Regions from separate parts of the Virgibacillus halodenitrificans genome, predicted to be linked through region 2. Evidence: a T-box and tRNA genes for the amino acid it is inferred to sense, from the RefSeq annotation. Region 2 holds a T-box; the other holds one or more tRNA genes.

Region 1 (10,564 bases), 1.3 Mb from region 2:
GTGATGATGTCTGTTGGATCGAACTTGTTATTTTCAATCATTTCATATAGTTTTGGCATAAGATGAATGACAGGTGCTTGTCCCATTTTCAAGGAGACATTGCGTGTGAAGAAGTCACCCAATGGAAAATTATTTCCGTCCGTAGCATATACACCAGTCAATTGAACTGTACCAAACTTACGTACAGCCTGGGAAGCAGTGATAATTGGACTGATGGTACCAAACTGATTGTCCATTTCCGATCCAAATTCCGTTTCTGGTGGGACTGTACCATCCATGCCAACACAATCGATAACGACTTCAGCTCCACCTTTCGTTTCTTCATGGAGGAGCTTGCCGATTTCTTTATGATTTTTAAAATTGTATGTTTCGACACTATTTGTTTTTTCTGCATGCTTAAGTCGGTAATCTACTTGATCGACAGCAATTACTCTTTTTGCCCCTTTTAGCCAAGCAAATTTCTGCGCCATTAAACCAATTGGTCCTGCGCCGAGGATAACTGCTGTATCTCCTTTTTTCAAGCCACTATGCTCTACACTCCAATAAGCGGTTGGTAGGACGTCAGATAAAAACATTACCTGCTCATCGTCTAGCTCACTGGAATCAGGTACCTTAAATGAGGTGAAATCAGCATAGGGTACTCTTAGATATTCTGCTTGTCCTCCTGGGAAATTCCCATTTGGTTCGGCAAAACCGAAAAGGCCGCCAACTTCACCATGAGGGTTAGAGTTATCACATTGGCTTTCCATTTGGTTTTTACAGAAAAAGCATTCGCCGCAACCTATATTAAAAGGGATGACTACTCGGTCTCCTTTTTTGAGGTTACTAACTTGGGAGCCTACTTCCTCTACAATACCCATTGGCTCATGTCCAACTACATAATCATTTTCCGGGACAATTCCACCATGATATAGGTGAAGATCTGAACCACAAATACCACTTGCAGTAATTCGTACAATCATATCCGTTGGTTCTTGAACGTCTGGAGCTTTCACATCCTTTGCTATCATGGATTTTTTACCTTGAAAAGTAACTGCCTTCATGCTGTCACATCCTTTTATAATTATATACAGACTATAACCGCATTTTTGAAAACTAAAACACCATGCTATAGGGAAAGTACGTAAGACCCCTGAAGGGAAAAGGCATTAATCAGCAGGAAAGCAGGGGAATCTGCCGGGGCAGGAATTAATCAGCAGCAGAGCAGGGGAATTCTCCGTAGAAGAAATAAATCGCCAGCAGAGCAGGAGAATCCACGGAGATATTTAGGAACTAGTTTGCTTGAGTATATATTTGTCCAAATTGGCCGATTATAATCACATCAAAAGTTACTTTGTTTGAATAACCGCAACATATATATTAGAGACATTAAAACGACAAAAAAAGAAGCCATATATGGCTTCTTTTTATAAGATGGAGCATAGCGGGCTCGAACCGCTGACCTCTTGTCTGCCAGACAAGCGCTCTCCCAGCTGAGCTAATGCCCCGAGTACATAAAAGATTATATACGTATTTGAATTAGTTTTCAAGTATAAATAACAATTTTAACTTCTTCTAATATTCTATAGTTATGTATTATAATTGCAAGAAAGGAGGTAAGACAATATGCCTACAGAAGATGACCGCTTATTTTCCATGCTTATTTATGTTTTAAGCTTTCCATTCCCCGTGTTGGGCCCTTTGCTTATTTGGTTGTTCAAGAGAGAAGAATCAGAATTTGTGGATTATCATGGGAAGGAATATTTTAACTTCCTAGTCTCTTTTACTATTTATGGCATTATAAGTGGAATATTAGTTTTGATTCTAATTGGTATCCTAATGTTAATTATACTTGGGATAATTGTGTTTATCCTAACTATCGTTGCAGCTGTAAAAGCCTACCAGGGAGAAAAGTATAGGTTTCCACTGACCATTCATTTTATAAAATAGAAGGAGAGCCATGCTGGTTCTCTTTTTTCTTTGCCTTATTTACGTTATATTTATATTAATTTATTTATTATATAAGGAGAGTTAGCCATGCGGGAAAAAGAAGAGCAATTTAAGGTTGCGCATAGAGAAGCATTAATTGGCGTTGGCTTGGTTATTTTTAACTTTATTTGGTGGTATGGTTTTGCCTATGGAATGGGAAGTAAGAAGCCAGAAGAATATACCTATGTATTTGGGTTACCTGCCTGGTTTTTTTACAGCTGTGTCCTTGGGTTTATTGTCATGGCTATATTAGTCACGGTAGTTGTGAAGAAGTTCTTTGTAGAGATCCCATTTGAAGAGGAGCCGGAGAAATGAATTGGCAAGCACTCGTACCGTTAATCGGAATTCTATTAATTATTTTTGCTGTTGGGGTTTGGGCTGGTAAATCCCTCCGTTCCTCGACTTCCTTTCTGCAGGATTACTTTCTTGGAGGCAGAAGTATGGGCGGCTTTCTACTTGCTATGACGATGACTGCTACTTATGGAAGTGCCAGCAGCTTTATCGGTGGGCCTGGAACTGCCTATACCCAAGGTTTAGGTTGGGTTTTATTAGCAATGACTCAAGTGGCAACAGGATATTTTGTACTTATGATTCTTGGTAAGAAGTTTGCTATTGTCACCCGGCAATATAATGCTTTAACATTGGTTGACTTTTTAAAAGAAAGGTATCAGTCCAAGTGGGTAGTTTTACTTTCTGCTATTAGCATTATTATCTTTTTATTTTCTGCGATGGCAGCCCAATGGATTGGTGGAGCAAGGTTAATTGAATCACTGACTGGAATTAGTTATACAAGTGCACTGTTTATTTTTGCTTTATCTGTGTTGATCTATGTAACCGTAGGAGGGTTTCGTGCTGTCGCTTTAACGGATGCAATTCAAGGGAGTATTATGTTTGTTGGAACCTTAATCTTACTTATAGCCGTCATTATAGCAGGCGGAGGGATTACCTCCATCATTACAGATTTAAGGGTAGAAAATCCAAATCTGATTACTCCTTTTGGCGCTGAGGGTACACTAACCCCTGCATATGTTTCTTCCTTTTGGCTATTGGTAGGAGTGGGGGTGGTCGCATTGCCTCAAATAGCTGTGCGGGCAATGTCATACAAAAATTCCCGTTCCATGCATCGTGCCATTATAATAGGCACAGTAGTGGTTGGTGTGATTATGCTGAATATGCATTTAATTGGTGTTTTTGCCAGACCGATTTTGCCAGGAATAGAGGTAGGGGATAAAGTAATGCCTTTAATTGCATTAGAGGTAATGCCCGCTTGGCTTGCAGGTATCGTTTTAGCGGCTCCGATGGCTGCTATTATGTCCACTGTAGATTCACTCTTATTACTGGTGAGTTCTACCTTAGTGAAGGATATTTATCTCAATTATGTTCAACCAAATGCATCAAATGAACGAGTAAAGCGATTAAGCTTTGGAATTACTGCTCTTTTAGGAATCTTCGTCTTCATTATGGCTTTAGATCCTCCAAATTTAATTATTTGGTTAAACCTGTTTGCGTTTGGTGGCTTGGAGGCTGCATTTATCTGGCCAATTGTAATGGGCTTATACTGGAAGAAGGGGAATAAATATGGTGCTTTAGCATCGATGGTTTCTGGTGTAGCATTATACATATTGTCAGATCAGTTTTTCCCTCAGCCATTTGGAATGCACTCCGTCGTATTACCTGTATTCATCTCGTTTGTATTTTATGTAGTGGTAAGTATAATGACAGACCGAAGATTATCTGCTAACTTATAGAGAATAAAATCAGTCTTTGGTCGGAGATAGAATACGTCGGTAGCTACTTTATTGCTTGAATGTAACTAGTGTAAGGTAGGACTAACGATAAATCGAGATGGAGGGGTAAGAGTGGCTAATTTTATAAAAACGGTAAAAAATCATGTGGAATATGGTAGTACTACAGAACAGTGGACGATTAATATAGATAAACTAAGTAAAATAAGAGTAGAAACAGAGGAGGCGAAGATAGCAGTTATAATTCAAGACACCCCTGGAATAGAAGTTGTCTTAGAAACATACGAGGGTGGGCCTGAGTTATCTACTAACCTGACGAAGGATGAACTCGAAATAAAAGCACTTTCTACTAAGCAAACTTTTTTGCGCAAAAAACATAATTGCCGGCTTATACTTTTCGTCTCATCCTCTATTGCAGACAATTGGGAGCTTCTTACAAGCTCAGGTGATGTGCATCTTACTCAACTTGTAACAAATATACTGAAATGTAGGACTAGCTCAGGGGAGATCCTATGTCAGCAATTAACAACAAAAGAAACACATCTAAAAACTTCTTCCGGAGATATCACTTTCTCCGTATTGGAAGATCAGAACAATGTAGAGAATTCTGGTGCTCCTTCTGGTGATACGTATTTATCTACTAGTTCAGGAGACGTTAAGATAGAAAAGATTAAAGGAAGAAAGTTAAGAATTAAAACATCATCTGGAGATATTCACCTCCATAATCTCTTAATGCATGAGGCTACCTTACACAGTTCCTCCGGAGATATGACCGGGGAAGATATTTGTTTGGAAAAGTTGCTTTTCACTTCATCCTCCGGGAACTTTTTGATCAAAGAGGTTTCTGGACAACTGCAAGGATCGACTAGTTCCGGTGATGTTAAAGTAACAATTGTAGAACAGGCACCGTTAGAAATTGGGACAAGCAGTGGGGATATAAGCATTGGTTTTCTCAGTTCTATTTTGGACGGGAAGATTAGAGTTGAAACAGGTAGCGGAGAAATCAAAACTAATTTAGTGATGGATATAGAGAAACAAGAAAGCAATTGTTTAGAAGGAAAAATAGGACAAGCACGAACCGTGTACCAAATGAAAGCAAGATCAGGAGATGTGTACATTTATGAAATATAAATAAGACACGAGCCTATAGAAGGGTTCGTGTCTTATTATTTGTGAATTATATATAAAGGCAGCTACTAAGGGCTCTGCAAAAATCTATGAATCTTTATCCATTGCTAATTTGTCTTCCGCAAATTCGATAAAATAGTTTAAGGAGGCTTCATTACTAAGTGCGCCTTTATTTACTACTTCATCAACTCTTTTTCCCATTAGTATTTTTTTAACAGGAACTTCTAATTTTTTCCCATTTAGAGTTTTAGGTAAATCATACACTTCAAAAAAATCGGTGGGAACATGACGTGGGGAGCATTGTGTACGAATGTGATTCTTTAATTTCTTAATCGTTTCCTCCGTAAGTGTATATCCTTTTTTCATAACAACGAATAAAGGTGTAAATGAATCACCATTTTCGTTAGGAATATCTACAATTAAACTATCGGCAACTTCTTCAACCTGATCTACAGCACGATAGATTTCACTTGTACCGATGCGGATTCCGCCTCGGTTAATGGTAGCATCTGAACGACCATAAATAACACAGGTTTCCCGATCAGTAATTTTTAAATAATCTCCATGACACCAGATACCGGAATACATATCAAAATAACTATCTTTTAGACGTTCGCCATTTTTGTCTCCCCAAAAATATATTGGCATAGAAGGGAAGGGTTCGGTTAAGACTAGCTCTCCGACTTCGTTAATTAGTGGTTCTCCTTTGTCATCATAGCTTTCAATTTTTGCACCAAGTCCCCGACACTGTAGCTCGCCAGCATAGACAGGCAATATAGGTGCACCAAGAATGAAAGCAGTGCACACGTCCGTCCCGCCACTTGCCGAGGCGATCCATATATCACTTTTAATATTTTCATAGCACCATTGGAAGCCTTCAGGTGGAAGCGGTGATCCAGTGGAACTAATACACTTCAAATTACTTAAATCATAATCAGCACCAGGGTGTATTTCGTCCTTCATGCAGGCGGTAATGTAGCTGGCGCTTGTACCGAAGACTGTCATTTTTGTTTCTTCGGCAAATTCCCAAAGCATGTTCTTGTCGGGGAAAGCTGGATTCCCATCATATAATAAGATAGTACTTCCGGTTAACAAACCTCCAACTAGAAAATTCCACATCATCCATCCTGTGGTAGTAAACCAAAAGAAACGATCGTTTTCTCCAAGATCGGCATGGAAAGTCAATGCTTTTAAATGTTCAAGCAAAATCCCGCCTTGACTCTGAACAATTGGTTTTGGCTTGCCGGTTGTGCCGGAAGAAAATAAAATCCATAAAGGATCATTGAAGGGCACATGCACATAGTCTAATTTTTGATTTTCTTGGTCTTGGAGAGCCGTCTCCCATAACGTAACATTTTTTAGTTTTGAAAAATCCGCATTTGCGTTTAGGTATGGAATCCCAATGGTTGCTTCTAAAGTAGGTAGTTCTGCTTGAATTTGTTCTACTACCTTACTTCGGTCAAATCGCTTTCCACCATAACTATATCCATCTACAGTGAACATTACTTTAGGTTCGATTTGTTTAAACCGGTCAATAACACTCTGTGTGCCAAAGTCAGGAGAGGCACTGGACCAGATTGCTCCAAGACTCGCTGTAGCAAGAAAAGCAATAACAGTTTCATAGATATTTGATACATAGGCAACCACTCGGTCACCCTTTTTCACCCCTAGTTCCATTAGCTTTTTTTGTATGGAAGCGGTTTGCTGATAGAGCTGCTGCCACGTAATTTCTGCTGTCTCTCTAATCTCCGAACGGTGTATAATAGCAGCTTTATTGTTTTTTCTATTTCTAAAAATATGCTCTGTATAATTTATATTGGCTTCAGGGAACCACTTTGCCCCTGGCATTTGATGTGTTGATAGTATTTTTTGATAGGGAGTCTGTGATTGTATTTGGAAATATTCCCACTGTGATTTCCAAAATTCTTCTACTTCTGCAACAGACCATTGCCAAAGAGAGGAATAATCGTTAAATTGCTTTTCATTGTTTTGTTTTAACCAATCCATATAGGCGTATATATTGGAATTTTTTATTCGGCCCTCTGTTGGCTCCCATAGCAATGTTCCTTCCTCTACGTGTTTCATCATATCCCTCCCGAATGTATTAACACTATTATATGAAACCGTTTTCTGCGTGTAAAGAAAAGAAAGTGGGGTGACAAGGGAAGAAAAGTAGAACTCTTCAAAATAGAAGAGTTCTAAAAAAGAATTATCCGTTCGATCGCTTTTGATATTGTGCGAACTTTAAAAATGTATTTTCGTCTTCAATAAGCCCACAGGATCCACATTGAACTCGATAGGAGGGACCATTATAGCTCATATGAAAAACCTCCACATTTTCATTTGTATACTCTTTTAGCACTTCACCAGTTTGCGGATCCAACTTAACAGGCTTTGCGGTTTGTTCAATAATGTTAAATCTTGAACTGTTTGTTTTGCAATTAGGACAACGATACGGTTCATTCATAAAAAACACCTCCATAGATAATACTTATTTTGTGAAGAAACAGAAAAAAGATGTATACAGAAGTAAATTTTGGTTTTAACTACTTGTATTTTGGGTATATAAATTGCTAGTGTAGGTATTTGTACATAAAAAATTATAGAGGTGAAGGGATGAAGAATGTAAGCAGGGTATTTTGGTATTCCATTTTGATCTGTGCTGCCATTGTCGTATATGGTTCAATAGCACCGAAGCAATTGGAAGCCTTTACGAGTGAAGTTACTACGAGTATTTCTGTTAATTTTGGATGGTATTATTTACTTATTGTAATGCTCATGCTAATTTTTTGTATTTACTTAGTTTTTTCTCGATATGGAAATATTCGATTAGGAAAAGAAGGGGAGAAGCCTGAATTCAGTTTGCCATCTTGGTTTGCTATGTTATTTAGTGCAGGAATGGGTATTGGATTGGTTTTTTGGACAACAGCAGAGCCGATTTCCCATGCATTTACGAGCACACCGGGGGCAGAGGCGGGTTCGGATGCCGCAATAAAAGAAGGATTAAAGTATTCCTTTTTTCATTGGGGTTTGCATGCATGGGCGGTATATGGACTTGTGGCATTAGTCCTTGCTTATTTTAAGTTCCATCGTGACTCTCCTGGATTAATTAGTGCCACGCTAGTTCCCTTATTTGGTGAAAAGAGCATGCGGGGAGCTGCAGGAAAGATCATTGATACACTTGCTGTAGTGGCAACTGTAATTGGGGTAGCAGCTACACTTGGGTTTGGTTCTGCCCAAATATCTGGTGGTTTTGCTTTCTTGTTTGGTACGCCTGAAACTTTCTCCGTACAATTGTTAATTATTGTAATTGCTACTATTTTGTTTATTATTTCTGCATGGTCTGGTATCGGAAGAGGAATCAGATATTTAAGTAATACTAATATGGTAATTGCGATTATTTTATTGATTATGCTATTTATCGCTGGCCCAACGCTTTATATCTTAAATATGTTTACAACAACGCTTGGAAGCTATGTATCAGACTTTTTTGACATGAGCTTACGTTTGGCTCCACTGAATAATGAAAATAGAGGCTGGATTAATAGCTGGACGATATTTTATTGGGCATGGTGGATATCTTGGGCTCCATTTGTGGGGGTATTTATTGCAAGAATATCGAGGGGAAGAACAGTAAAGGAATTTTTAATTGGGGTACTGCTAGTTCCAAGTATCATTTGCTTTATCTTCTTCTCTGTATTCGGCGTGTCTGCGTTGAATCTTGAACAAAATGGAATAGCAAAAATTTCCGAACTAACATTGGAAACATCTACGTTTGGTGTTCTGGCTGAATATCCGTTAGGTTTTATTATGTCCTTAATTACCATCGTTGTCGTTGCTATTTTCTTTGTAACTTCAGCTGATTCAGCGACATTCGTACTAGGTATGCTGAGTACGGATGGTCTGCTTAACCCGGCAAACTCAGTTAAAATTATGTGGGGACTTGCCCAGTCTGCTGTAGCAGCTATTATTGTTTATTTTGGTGGAACACAGGGACTGCAAAACATGCTCATTATTGCAGCATTGCCTTTCTCCATTGTTATGTTGCTCATGGGGGCTTCCTTCTTTAAGGCAGTTAGAGAGGAAGCCGGCCCTCACAGGAAATAAATTTTTAACGAACTGTACAGAAAACGTTTAAAAGGGCAGGGAGCTGCTACGTATTATTGCGAACAAGCTCCCTGCCTTTTTTAGTTATATTAGCTTTTAACAAGACAAGTAAAATCGTTAATCTGTCTTAAATAGACGGCTTATTTTTTTGATGAAAGAAGGCTTAGCGGTTTCGTTCTCTTTTTTTTCTTTAACACTTTCTTCTTCTTCAATAAAAATGTTTTCCTTTTCTACTGCATAATCATAGGCAAGTACAGCGCCAATATTTGTATCTTCTTCCTCGTTCGTCACGGTAGTATAGGAAATGTTGTATTTTTCTGCCAAGGCTTTTTCTTCCTTTAAAAAGCGATGGGATACATGCCCGTTTATTAAGAGTTGTGCATCTTTATTCTCTTTCATTGCTTCTTCCAGTTTTTTAAGTCCCTTGTCAGACATCACCTGTCCTTTTGTAAGAGCGAGTACAATTCTTTCTCTTAGAGTGCCAAGGTATTGCTTTCTTTCTGCTTCTTTTGGTCTGCGGGCACCATATATACCTTCTGTTAAATAATCATCCACATCTTTTGGGGCCATAATAAAACCTCACTTCCACTAAGTAAAATGATCTTCTATGCTAAGTATACAAATAGTCTAGCTTGAAGGCAAAAAAGCAATTCACTTTTTAGTGAATTGCTTTAAACGATTTATTTCCTTTTAGCGCGTTTGTTTGCAGCTCTGCTTCTTGCTTGTGCCTCTTTATCATTTTGGTCTGCAAATTCTTCAGAAAACTCTACATCAATTCCATCAGATAATTGATTTTTGGGTGTTTGTGCAAGAAAACTGTTTTTGGACTTTCTGTGCTCATCTCTTCCCATAAAGACCACCCTTTCAGTTATTAATGGTTCCTCTTTAGTATGTGTGAAAGGTTAAGAAATCTACATGGTAATTTTTAAAATTACTTACGGTCGCCCCCAAGAATATCAAATAATCCTCCGGCTATACTACCTTCTCCTTTTGAGCCTCTACGTTCTGGTGCGGCAGCAAAAATTCTGCTTGCAAGTCTGCTGAATGGTAAGGATTGAACCCATACTGTTCCCGGCCCTCTTAGAGTAGCAAAGAATAAACCTTCGCCACCAAACAAAGCTGTTTTTATCCCACCAACATATTCGATGTTGTAGTCAATATCACCTGTCATAGCCACAAGGCACCCTGTATCTACTCGAATGGATTCGCCAACCCCAAGTTCTTTTTTATATATCGTTCCACCAGCATGTACAAAAGCCATACCGTCTCCTTCCAGCTTCTGCATAATAAATCCTTCACCACCAAAAAAACCGGTGCCAAGTTTTCGTTGAAATTCGATCCCAACAGCAACTCCTTTGGCTGCTGCTAAAAAAGCATCCTTTTGGCAAATTAACTTTCCACTTATTTCACTTAAGTCCATTGGAATAATTTTTCCAGGGTATGGGGAAGCAAAGGATACATGCTTTTTTCCGACTCCTTCGTTTGTGAATGCAGTCATAAACAAACTTTCGCCTGTAAGTACGCGTTTTCCTGCACCAATCAGTTTTCCCATAAGTCCACCTTGATTAGAAGAAGAACCATCACCAAAAATGGTTTCCATTCGGATCTGATCATCC
Region 2 (10,564 bases):
AAGCGATTAGTGCCAGAAAAATATCGGTATCAGACAGGTAAGATGGCTGATGCGATTGATGAAAATTTAGGAAATTATATAAGAGGTCAGTTAATTGTCTGCTTATTTGTAAGTATAGCTTCATTTATTCTATTTCAACTACTAAATTTAAAATATGCTCTATTATTGTCAATCATTATGGGTATAACTAATCTAATTCCTTACTTTGGGCCCATCATAGGTGCTGTACCTGCTGCAATGGTCGGCTTCACTCTTTCGGGGAAACTTGTTATTTACGTTATTATAGGGGTGTTTATCATTCAGCTAATTGAAAGCAATCTTTTGGCACCTTTTATAGTAGGTAAAAGCATTCAGATTCATCCTGTAGTAATCATTTTTGTTTTACTATTAGGAGGCCAGTTATTTGGTGTGGTCGGGATGATTGTTGCAGTACCAACTTTGACAATTATTAAAGTAGTTGTCACACATTTACGCGCATTTAAAAGTTATAATTGACAATAAAGCTAAAGTTAATTATAATATCGCTAAACTAGTATATGAAACACGTTGAAAGTTATAAGTACATGATGATCGGTTTAAAGAGAGGGATTTTCAATAGGCTGAAAAAAATCCTAAGCAAGAATCATGGAAAGCTAAACTGGAGTGCGGCCAATTCCCGCCGGTTTCATACCGTTACCATGATGAAGTGACAAACAGAAATTTTTGTTTGTAATTAGGGTGGTACCGCGATAGAATCTCGTCCCTGCATATGCAGAGAGGGGATTTTTTTATTTCATAAATTATTTAATGGAGGTATGGAAATGAAACATTTAACATCAGCAGAAGTCAGACAAATGTTTTTGGACTTTTTCAAAGAAAAGAATCACCGTGTTGAACCAAGTGCTTCACTAGTACCAAAGGATGACCCCACTCTTCTATGGATAAATAGTGGAGTTGCTACATTAAAAAAGTATTTTGATGGTCGAGTTATTCCAGAAAATCCGCGTATTGTAAATGCACAGAAATCCATACGAACTAACGATATTGAGAATGTAGGTTTTACTGCTAGACACCATACGTTTTTCGAAATGCTTGGTAATTTTTCAATCGGTGAATATTTCAAGAAAGAAGCAATCGAATGGGCTTGGGAGTTTTTGACAAGCGACAAATGGATTGGGTTTGATCCTCAGCTATTGTCAGTAACGGTCCATCCTGAAGATGACGAAGCCTTCGATCTATGGTTGAACGTTATTGGACTTCCGAAAGAGCGGATAATTCGTTTGGAAGAAAATTTTTGGGATATTGGAGAAGGTCCAAGTGGTCCAAATACGGAGATCTTTTATGACCGTGGCGAGAAATACGGCAATGATCCAAATGATCCGGAGCTGTACCCAGGTGGAGAAAATGAACGTTATCTGGAAATATGGAATTTAGTTTTTTCACAATTTAACCACAACCCTGATGATACGTATACACCGTTACCTAAAAAGAATATTGATACAGGTATGGGTTTGGAAAGAATGGTTTGTGTTATACAGGATACACCTACTAACTTTGAAACCGACTTATTTATGCCAATTATAAAAAAGGCCGAAACATTTGCAAATACTTCATATGGTAAAACCCAAGCTGCAGATACTGCTTTTAAGGTGATTGCTGATCATATTCGTACAGTGAGTTTTGCAATAGGTGATGGTGCAGTGCCTTCAAATGAAGGAAGAGGTTATGTATTACGCAGATTACTTCGAAGAGCAGTACGCTTTGCTAAAGAAGTCGGAATTGAGAAGCCATTCATGTATGAGTTAGTAGAAACTGTAGGAAGTATTATGGAAGACTTCTATCCAGAGGTTTTAAAGAAAAAAGACTTTATCAAGAACATAATTAAAGTAGAGGAAGAACGTTTTCACGAAACACTACAGGATGGACTTGATATTCTATCCTCTATTATGAAAAAGGAAAAAGAAAAAGGGAGTACTGTTTTTCCTGGTTCTGAAGTTTTTCGCCTATATGACACATATGGGTTCCCTAAAGAATTAACTGAAGAATATGTAGAAGAACAAGGGTTTACTATTGATGAAGAAGGCTTCAATGAGGAAATGCATAAGCAACGCGAACGAGCTCGAAATGCAAGACAAAAAGTTGATTCTATGCAAGTACAAGATGGTATTTTAAGTGAAATTGAAGTAGAGAGTGAATTTACTGGATATGATCAGCTCGAAGAAAAAGCGATAATTGCTACTATGATTCACGAGCAGAAAACAGTACAGGTCGCTGAAAAGGATGAAGAAGTATTTGTGTTTTTAAATAAGACACCATTCTATGCGGAAAGTGGGGGACAAGTAGCAGATAAGGGGTGGATTTACTCTGATAATGCTTCAGCATATGTTGAGGATGTTCAAAAATCACCAAAAGGACAGCATATTCACCGTATACGTGTTAAAAATGGCGAATTTCATGTTGGTGATGAGGTCACGGTTATGGTTGAAGGTACATTCCGAGAGGGTGTAGTGAAAAATCATACAGCTACCCATTTACTCCATCAAGCTCTTAAGGATGTATTAGGGACTCATGTGAATCAGGCTGGATCCCTTGTAACACCTGAGCGCTTGCGGTTTGATTTTTCTCATTTCAACTCTGTTACAGAGGAAGAAATTAAGCAGATAGAACAAATTGTCAATGAAAAAATATGGGCGTCGTATCCGCTCGACATTAATTATAGAAAGATTGATGAAGCAAAAGAAATGGGTGCAATGGCCTTATTTGGTGAAAAATATGGCGATATCGTCAGAGTAGTGCAAATAGGAGATTATAGCATTGAACTATGTGGCGGCTGTCATGTGAAAAACACTTCTGATATTGGATTATTTAAAATAATGTCGGAGAGTGGCATTGGAGCTGGTGTTAGAAGGATCGAAGCAGTAACAAGCAAACAAGCTTATGAATATCTGAATCATCGTCTCCATATTCTAAAGACTTCAGCACAACTTATGAAAACGAATGAAGAACAGCTACCTGAAAAAATAGAGGGATTCTTCCAAGAAATGAAGGTCTTGCAAAAAGAGAATGACTCTCTAAGTTCAAAATTATCAAATGTGGAAGCATCTAGCTTACTTGATAAAGTAGAAACGATTAAGGACATTCCTTTGCTAACTCAAAAGGTAAACGTGAAGGATATGAACCAACTAAGAAATATGGTTGATGAGTTAAAACAAAAAATGGGAACAGGAGTAATTCTTCTTGCTGCAGAAAATGATAAAAAGGTTCAACTAGCTGCTGGTGTTTCCAAAGATCTTATGGATAAAGGCATGCATGCCGGTCAATTAATTAAGCAGGCTGCCCAAGTATGTGGCGGCGGTGGTGGTGGACGCCCTGATATGGCCCAAGCTGGTGGGAAGGAACCGTCTAAAATTCAGGATGCTCTAGCATCTGCTAAGCAATATATAAGCGACAATGTAAAGTAGTCCAGCTTGTATACTTTTGCACAAAACGATATAATGAAGATTAGAATAACAAGGCAATAATTTGAATTACAAGTATAACTATGAAAGACTAGTAAATATGGTAGATCACTGGTTCCATCATCAGAATGATAGCCTAGAATTCCTAAAAATGAGGTGGCGCGATGAGTTCGTTTGATAAAACAATGAAATTTAATTTCTCAGAAGAACCTTTTGATCAGGATATTAAACAAATCCTCTTCACTGTACATGAAGCATTAAAAGAAAAAGGTTATAATCCAATTAATCAAATCGTGGGTTATTTATTATCAGGAGATCCTGCCTACATTCCTAGACATCAGGATGCTCGTAATTTGATTCGTAAGGTTGAACGGGATGAAGTTATTGAGGAATTAGTTAAATTCTATCTGGAAAAACAAAGGGAAAGTTAAATGAAATTGATCGGATTAGATGTCGGTTCCAAAACAATTGGAGTCGCTGTAAGTGACGCTTTAGGGTGGACAGCCCAAGGTGTGAAAACGATAAAATGGGATGAGAATAATATAACCTCCGCAGACGAAGAGCTAAAAAGCATTATAATCGAACATGAAATAGGGAAAGCTATTATTGGCTTACCTAAAAACATGAATGGTACAATAGGTGAAAGAGGAGAAGCATCCCAGGTTTTTGCAAAACATATGGAAGAGGTACATGGTATTCCAACTGTACTGTGGGATGAGAGATTGACTACAATGGCAGCTGAACGTGTTTTATTGGAAGCTGACATGAGTAGGAAAAAACGAAAAAAAGTAATTGATAAAATGGCAGCGGTAATGATTTTACAAGGTTACCTTGATCAGAAGTAAAGGAGTGTCAACATGGCATTAGAAGAGAAAGAAAGAATAATTATCCCAGATGAAAATGGGGAAGAACATCTATTTGAAGTTTTATTTACTTTTGATGTGGATGAAACAAACCAATCCTACATTGCGGTGGTGCCTGTAGAACAAACAGAGGACGAAGAAGTGGAAGTATATGCTTTCCGCTACGAAGAGCAAGATAATGACGATAATGACTTGTCACTATTCCCTATTGATTCTGAAGAAGAGTGGAATATGGTTGAAGAAATGCTAAACACATTGGCAGAAGAAGAAGAGAATAACTAAGCATATATAAATAGCTGATGTCATCACTCGACATCAGCTATTGTTATTAATGTGGATTGCCACTATAACATATGGGGAGATTATCCATTGACTCACAAAGTAGATTAACTTTAAACTAACGTTTGTATGGCAGTATTTGTATAGAATATCTTATTTAGATTCATTTCCTAAACAATATAAGGATTTTAATGGAATATATTATCGATTTTTAGTATAATATAGCGGGTGAGAGGGGGGCGTTTTATGTCCGATAAAGAAAAACAAGATGATTTCAAAGAAAATCTCGCAGTAAGAAGTGAAGAGGCAAGAACAGTTAGAAAAATTGTAGCAATTATAATTATTTCACTTCTACTTATTATTATAATTGGGGGAGTATCAGGTTATTTATTCATAAAATCTGCTTTAGAACCGGTGAATCCAGAGAGCGATAAAAATATTGAAGTCGAAATTCCAATTGGCTCTTCTACTTCCACAATTGCTTCCATTCTTGAAGATAAGGGAATTATAAAGGATAGTCGAGTGTTTCGCTTTTACATAAAATTTAAAAATGAAGCTGATTTTCAGGCTGGAGATTATACATTTTCACCTGCTATGTCGATAGATGAGATCATTAAATCTCTGAAAAAAGGTAAAGTTATGGCAGATCCTTTATACACAGTTACTATACCAGAAGGTAAAACAATTGAAGAAATGGCTGTAATTTACTCTGAAAAATTACCTTTTACTAAAAAGGAATTTATGGAGAAGGTAAATAATATTGACTATATTGAAGGGCTAATGAACAAATATCCATCTGTTCTAAAAAAAGACATCCTAGATCCTGAAATTCGTACACCGCTCGAGGGGTATCTGTTCGCGGCAACTTACGACTTCTATGAAAAAGATCCAAAAGTAGAAGTGGTGATCGAAAATATGTTAAAAAAGACAGAGTCTATTTTAAGTAAGTATTTGGATGAAATTACAGCGTCAGATTATACCGTACATGAAACACTAACTTTTGCTTCGTTAGTTGAAAAAGAAGCAAGTACTAAAGAACAACGGAAAGAAATTGCAAGTGTTTTTGTTAATCGTCTAAAAGAAGGGATGAAGCTTCAAACTGATCCCACTGTGTTATATGCATTAGGAAAACATAAAGACAGAGTGCTTTTTGAGGATCTGAAAGTTGAATCTCCATATAACACTTACCATATAAGCGGTTTACCAGTTGGTCCTATTGGTAATTTTTCTGAAAGCTCACTAAAGGCTGTTATCAACCCGATTGAATCGGAATACTTATACTTCCTTCACGATGGCGAGGGGAATATATACTATTCAAAAACATTGGATGAGCACAAGCAATATAGGAAAAAGTATATTGATTAGACAGGATAAATAGAAGGTGTGAAGCGACTTTCACATTTTCTATTTTATTTCTATTTGCCAAATCATGCGTTGCCTGGATATAATCAGGGTTTTAAGGAATTGAGGGATTAATGTGAATGAGCACGTAAAAAGTTATTTAAATGAAATTTTACCAACCTCACCAGATTGGGCGAAAAAATTAGAAGGTGAAGCTAAGGAGAACCATGTACCTATCATGGATCGGGTTAGTATGAATTTTGTAATGCAGTTAATTAGAATAAAAAAACCAAAACGAATCTTAGAAATAGGCACAGCGATCGGATATTCTGCTTTAAGAATGGTAGAAGCTTCTCCGGAGTCTAAAGTTGTTACGATTGAAAAAGATGAAGTAAGATATCAACAAGCACTTAATAATATAAAAGCCAATAATAAAGAAGATCGTATAAGGGTTTTGTTAGGCGATGCTTTGGAGAAACTAAAGGGATTAGAAGATAATTCTTTCGACTTCATTTTTATTGATGCCGCAAAAGGGAAGTATAGGGACTTTTTTATCCTTTCTGAAGGACTTTTAGTCAACGATGGATTAATTATTTCAGATAATGTATTATTTAGAGGTTATGTAGCTAAACCAGAAGAAGCACATCGACGGCATGAAAAAATGGTTGAAAAAATAAGAGTGTACAATGAGTGGCTTTTCAAACATACCAATTTTTCAACATCCATTGTACCTATTGGGGACGGAGTAGCCATCAGTTTGAAAAACAATAAAAAGGGGAATTACCTTCATGAATAAAAAACCAGTAGTGATCGGTGTTGCTGGTGGAAGCGGAAGTGGTAAAACTTCTGTAACCAGATCGATCTGTAATCGATTTTCAGACAAAACAATTCTTGTTATTGAACAAGATTATTATTATAAAGATCAAAGTCATCTTCCTTTTGAAGAAAGACTGAACACCAATTATGATCATCCCTTGGCTTTTGATAATGATTTATTAATTGAGCATTTACATGAATTAATGAATCAAAATGCAATTGATAAACCAGTATATGATTATAAAATTCACACTCGCTCAGACAAAACAATAAAAGTAGAGCCAAAGGAAGTTATTATTTTAGAAGGTATATTGATTTTAGAAGATCCGCGGCTTGTTGACTTAATGGATATTAAAGTATTTGTTGATACAGACGCTGATTTACGAATAATCAGAAGGTTACTGCGAGATATAAAAGAAAGAGGCAGAACTTTAGATTCGGTTATTGACCAATATATTAATAATGTTCGGCCTTCTCATTTACAATTTATTGAACCAACAAAGCGTTATGCAGATATAATTATCCCTGAAGGAGGACAGAATTTAGTAGCTATTGATATTATGGCGACTAAAATAGAGAACATTTTGTCGAAAAATAAGGAAAAATAATTTCAGAGGCAAACTATTGAAAAATTAAATAAAGTCTGCCATAGTAAGTTTTAGCATCTTTTTATTAATTGGGCTAAAATGCTTACATGGCTCATATAGTATATTATTTACATGTTAGGGAAGATAGAAAAGGGAGTGTATTAGATGGCAATTGAAAAAAGTTTTTATATGACACAGGAAGGTAAAGAGAAATTAGAAGAAGAATTACATTACTTAAAGACAGATAGAAGACAAGAGGTAGTAGAAAGAATTAAAGTTGCACGTGATTTTGGTGATCTTTCTGAGAACTCCGAATATGATGCAGCAAAAGATGAGCAAGCGTTCGTGGAATCACGTATTGCCCAAGTAGAGAAGATGATTCGTAATGCTGTTATAATAGAAAATGATAATGACAATCCGAATGTAGTTTCTTTGGGGAAATCTGTAACTTTTCAGGAGCTGCCTGACGGTGATGAAGAAACATATATGATCGTGGGAAGTGCAGAAGCTGATCCTTTCGAGGGAAAGATTTCAAACGATTCTCCGATGGCGAAAAGCTTATTAGGACAAGAAGTCGGAACTGAAGTAGCGGTGGTTACGCCAGGTGGAGAAATTCAAGTTAAAATTGTGAACGTTGAATAGTAGTCCCGCTTGAATAGTATAACGGAAAGCAAAAAAGCGGGGATAACTCGCTTTTTTGCTATTTAGTAAGTACATAAAGCTTGTTATTCTAAATTAAATACGATTACAATGATAATTAAAGGGGGAAGAGTAAATGGCTAATAATAATGACTCAAGAGTAGATAAATTTGAGAAGCGTCGTAAAAACACGAAGTCGATATCCATATTACTTATTTTAGGTGCTGTATTGCTTATCCTTCTAATTGGTATTTGGATATTTGGTGGTGGAGATAAAGAAAAAACTACAGATCAGACACAGCCATCTTCCCAGGAAGAGCAAAATTCAACTGATGAAGAAAATGAAAGTTTTTATGAAAAGGAATCTAAGGAAGATACGGAAACAGACCAAGAGGAAAATAGCTCTTCAGAGAATGATGGAAATATTGATAAAGAAGACGAGGAACAGGAAGAGATAGAAAAGCAAGAAGTTGATTCTTCAGATGAAAATGTATTAAAAGCATATACTGCGGACTGGAAACCAATAGGTACAGAACAGGAGGAACCTCATACAACCAACTATAGTGATGGTTCTCAAGACCGAATTGAAATTAAAGAAGCTGTATTAATGGTAACGGATATTCCGGAACAAAATTTGGTTATGCACTGGGTAGGCAACGGAGGAGACCAAAAAGTAGAAGCCACTGTCTCGAACGAAGATAACAGTGAAATATATCGTGTTTACTTATCTTGGGTTGAAGGTGAAGGTTGGCAGCCAACCAAACTAGAAGAGTTAAAAACAGTTAAATATTAAACCTGTTCAAATGGAGGAAATGTGATGATAGGCATTATAGGAGCAATGGACGAAGAAGTAGCTTTGCTAGTCAGTAAGACGAAGGAAAAGGAAGAAATATTGATTGCTAATTGTGTATTTATCAAAGGGAAAATAGAGGGAAAAAAAGTAGTTATTTTAAAATCCGGTATCGGAAAAGTAAATGCTGCAATGGCAACAACTATACTACATGAAAAATTTAATCCGTCTCACGTCATTAATACAGGATCTGCTGGTGGCTTTTCCAATAGATTGGAAGTAGGGGATATTGTGATCTCTACGGAAGTAGTTCATCATGATGTAGATGTAACAGCATTTAATTACGCCTACGGGCAAGTACCCGGTATGCCAGCGATGTTCCCGGTAGATACGGAGTTGGCGGCCAAAGCTATTGCTGCTGTACAAACCTTACCTATTTCATATGAGCAAGGTATTATTGCTACAGGTGATTCGTTCATGGATGATGCTGAACGAGTAGCTTGGGTGAAAGAAAAATTCCCAAGCATGATTGCTGCAGAAATGGAAGCTGCTGCGATAGCTCAAGTATGCCACCAATATAACACACCCTTTGTTATTATAAGGGCTTTATCAGATATCGCAGGTAAAGAATCATCTATTACATTTGATGCTTTTTTACAGAAGGCAGCAGAAAATGCAGCCAATTTAATTTTGTCAATGTTAAAATCTCTATAATAGCACCATAAATTACCTCCTTCACTCCAACTGAAATTATGTTACTATTTCTATGGAAGGAAGGGGGAGCTAAAATGGAAGAGAAGATGAGAGATTTAGAGAATCAATTAATTGATTATAAACGTTTTGTTTCTGCATTGTTAATCTTAAGTAGTTATCTTTATATGGGTGGCATTATAAAAACATATTTGCAACCAACCTCTCATGGTGGAATATTATTTTTGCTTTCCTTGATTTCAGTATCAGCTGGAATATGGTTTATTGGAAAAGGTAAAGGAATTCAAGATAAAATTAGTCAAGAGCGCTAATCTTTTCTATAGATAGCGCTCTTTTTTGTTTTGATATTTGACGTGTAGTTAATGGTGGAAGATAGAGGGCTTACATTATTTGTGTTTTCTTTCTCTACGATAATATTCGTGAAAGACTTTCATTAAAGCTCTTTTCTCAATACGTGAAACATAACTTCTAGAAATATTTAGCTTCTTGGCAATTTCACGTTGTGTCATTTCTTCATAATCGTTCAATCCGTATCGGTATACAATTACTTCGCGTTCACGTTTATCCAGTATGCTGAAGTAATCTTGCATTCTTTCAATTTCCATGTTTAATTGTATATATTCTAAAATATTTTCGTTTTCTGCTTCTAAAATATCAATGAGACTAATTTCATTACCTTCCTTATCCTGGCCGATTGGATCTTGGAGAGAAACATCTTTTTTAACCTTTTTCAATGCACGCAAATGCATTAAAATTTCGTTTTCTATGCATCTTGCTGCATAAGTTGCAAGTTTTGTTCCTTTACCAGTAGAAAAGCTCTCTACACCTTTAATAAGACCAATAGTACCAATCGAAATTAGATCTTCAACATCTTCTCCTGTATTTTCAAACTTTTTAACAATGTGTGCAACTAAACGCAAATTATGTTCAATAAGCTTATTTCTGGCTTCTTCGTTTCCTTCCTCCATTAACTTAATGTACTTCGCTTCTTCTTCTTTGGACAAGGGTTGCGGAAAAGCGTGATTTTTTACGTATGAAACAAAGAATAAAGCTTCTTTAATTAAAAGCCCGAGAACAGTCAGAATTCCGGACAAACTATAA

What was found. The T-box of region 2 lies ahead of alaS (alanine--tRNA ligase). A T-box ahead of a tRNA ligase gene usually reads a tRNA of that ligase, here a tRNA-Ala.
Region 1: it has a tRNA-Ala gene. The T-box ahead of alaS (alanine--tRNA ligase) is inferred to sense a tRNA for this amino acid. The anticodon was not compared.

What each region holds. Positions count from the first base shown of each region.
Region 1 is NZ_CP017962.1:300,890-311,453, forward strand. Features, by position in the region: gene BME96_RS01620 (zinc-dependent alcohol dehydrogenase) at 1-1,043, opposite strand, end outside; tRNA gene BME96_RS01625 (tRNA-Ala) at 1,415-1,487, opposite strand; gene BME96_RS01630 (DUF4870 domain-containing protein) at 1,606-1,929, shown strand; gene BME96_RS01635 (YhdT family protein) at 2,017-2,283, shown strand; gene panF (sodium/pantothenate symporter) at 2,280-3,716, shown strand; gene BME96_RS01645 (DUF4097 family beta strand repeat-containing protein) at 3,828-4,844, shown strand; gene BME96_RS01650 (acetoacetate--CoA ligase) at 4,929-6,926, opposite strand; gene BME96_RS01655 (hypothetical protein) at 7,051-7,308, opposite strand; gene BME96_RS01660 (BCCT family transporter) at 7,458-8,948, shown strand; gene BME96_RS01665 (YueI family protein) at 9,066-9,518, opposite strand; gene BME96_RS01670 (YfhD family protein) at 9,629-9,799, opposite strand; gene BME96_RS01675 (TIGR00266 family protein) at 9,880-10,564, opposite strand, start outside.
Region 2 is NZ_CP017962.1:1,612,483-1,623,046, forward strand. Features, by position in the region: gene BME96_RS08395 (AI-2E family transporter) at 1-495, shown strand, start outside; T-box leader at 538-747, shown strand; gene alaS (alanine--tRNA ligase) at 801-3,440, shown strand; gene BME96_RS08405 (IreB family regulatory phosphoprotein) at 3,602-3,868, shown strand; gene ruvX (Holliday junction resolvase RuvX) at 3,869-4,282, shown strand; gene BME96_RS08415 (DUF1292 domain-containing protein) at 4,295-4,582, shown strand; gene mltG (endolytic transglycosylase MltG) at 4,826-5,944, shown strand; gene BME96_RS08425 (O-methyltransferase) at 6,057-6,716, shown strand; gene udk (uridine kinase) at 6,709-7,344, shown strand; gene greA (transcription elongation factor GreA) at 7,489-7,965, shown strand; gene BME96_RS08440 (YrrS family protein) at 8,099-8,755, shown strand; gene mtnN (5'-methylthioadenosine/S-adenosylhomocysteine nucleosidase) at 8,780-9,466, shown strand; gene BME96_RS08450 (YrhC family protein) at 9,541-9,774, shown strand; gene sigK (RNA polymerase sporulation sigma factor SigK) at 9,850-10,557, opposite strand.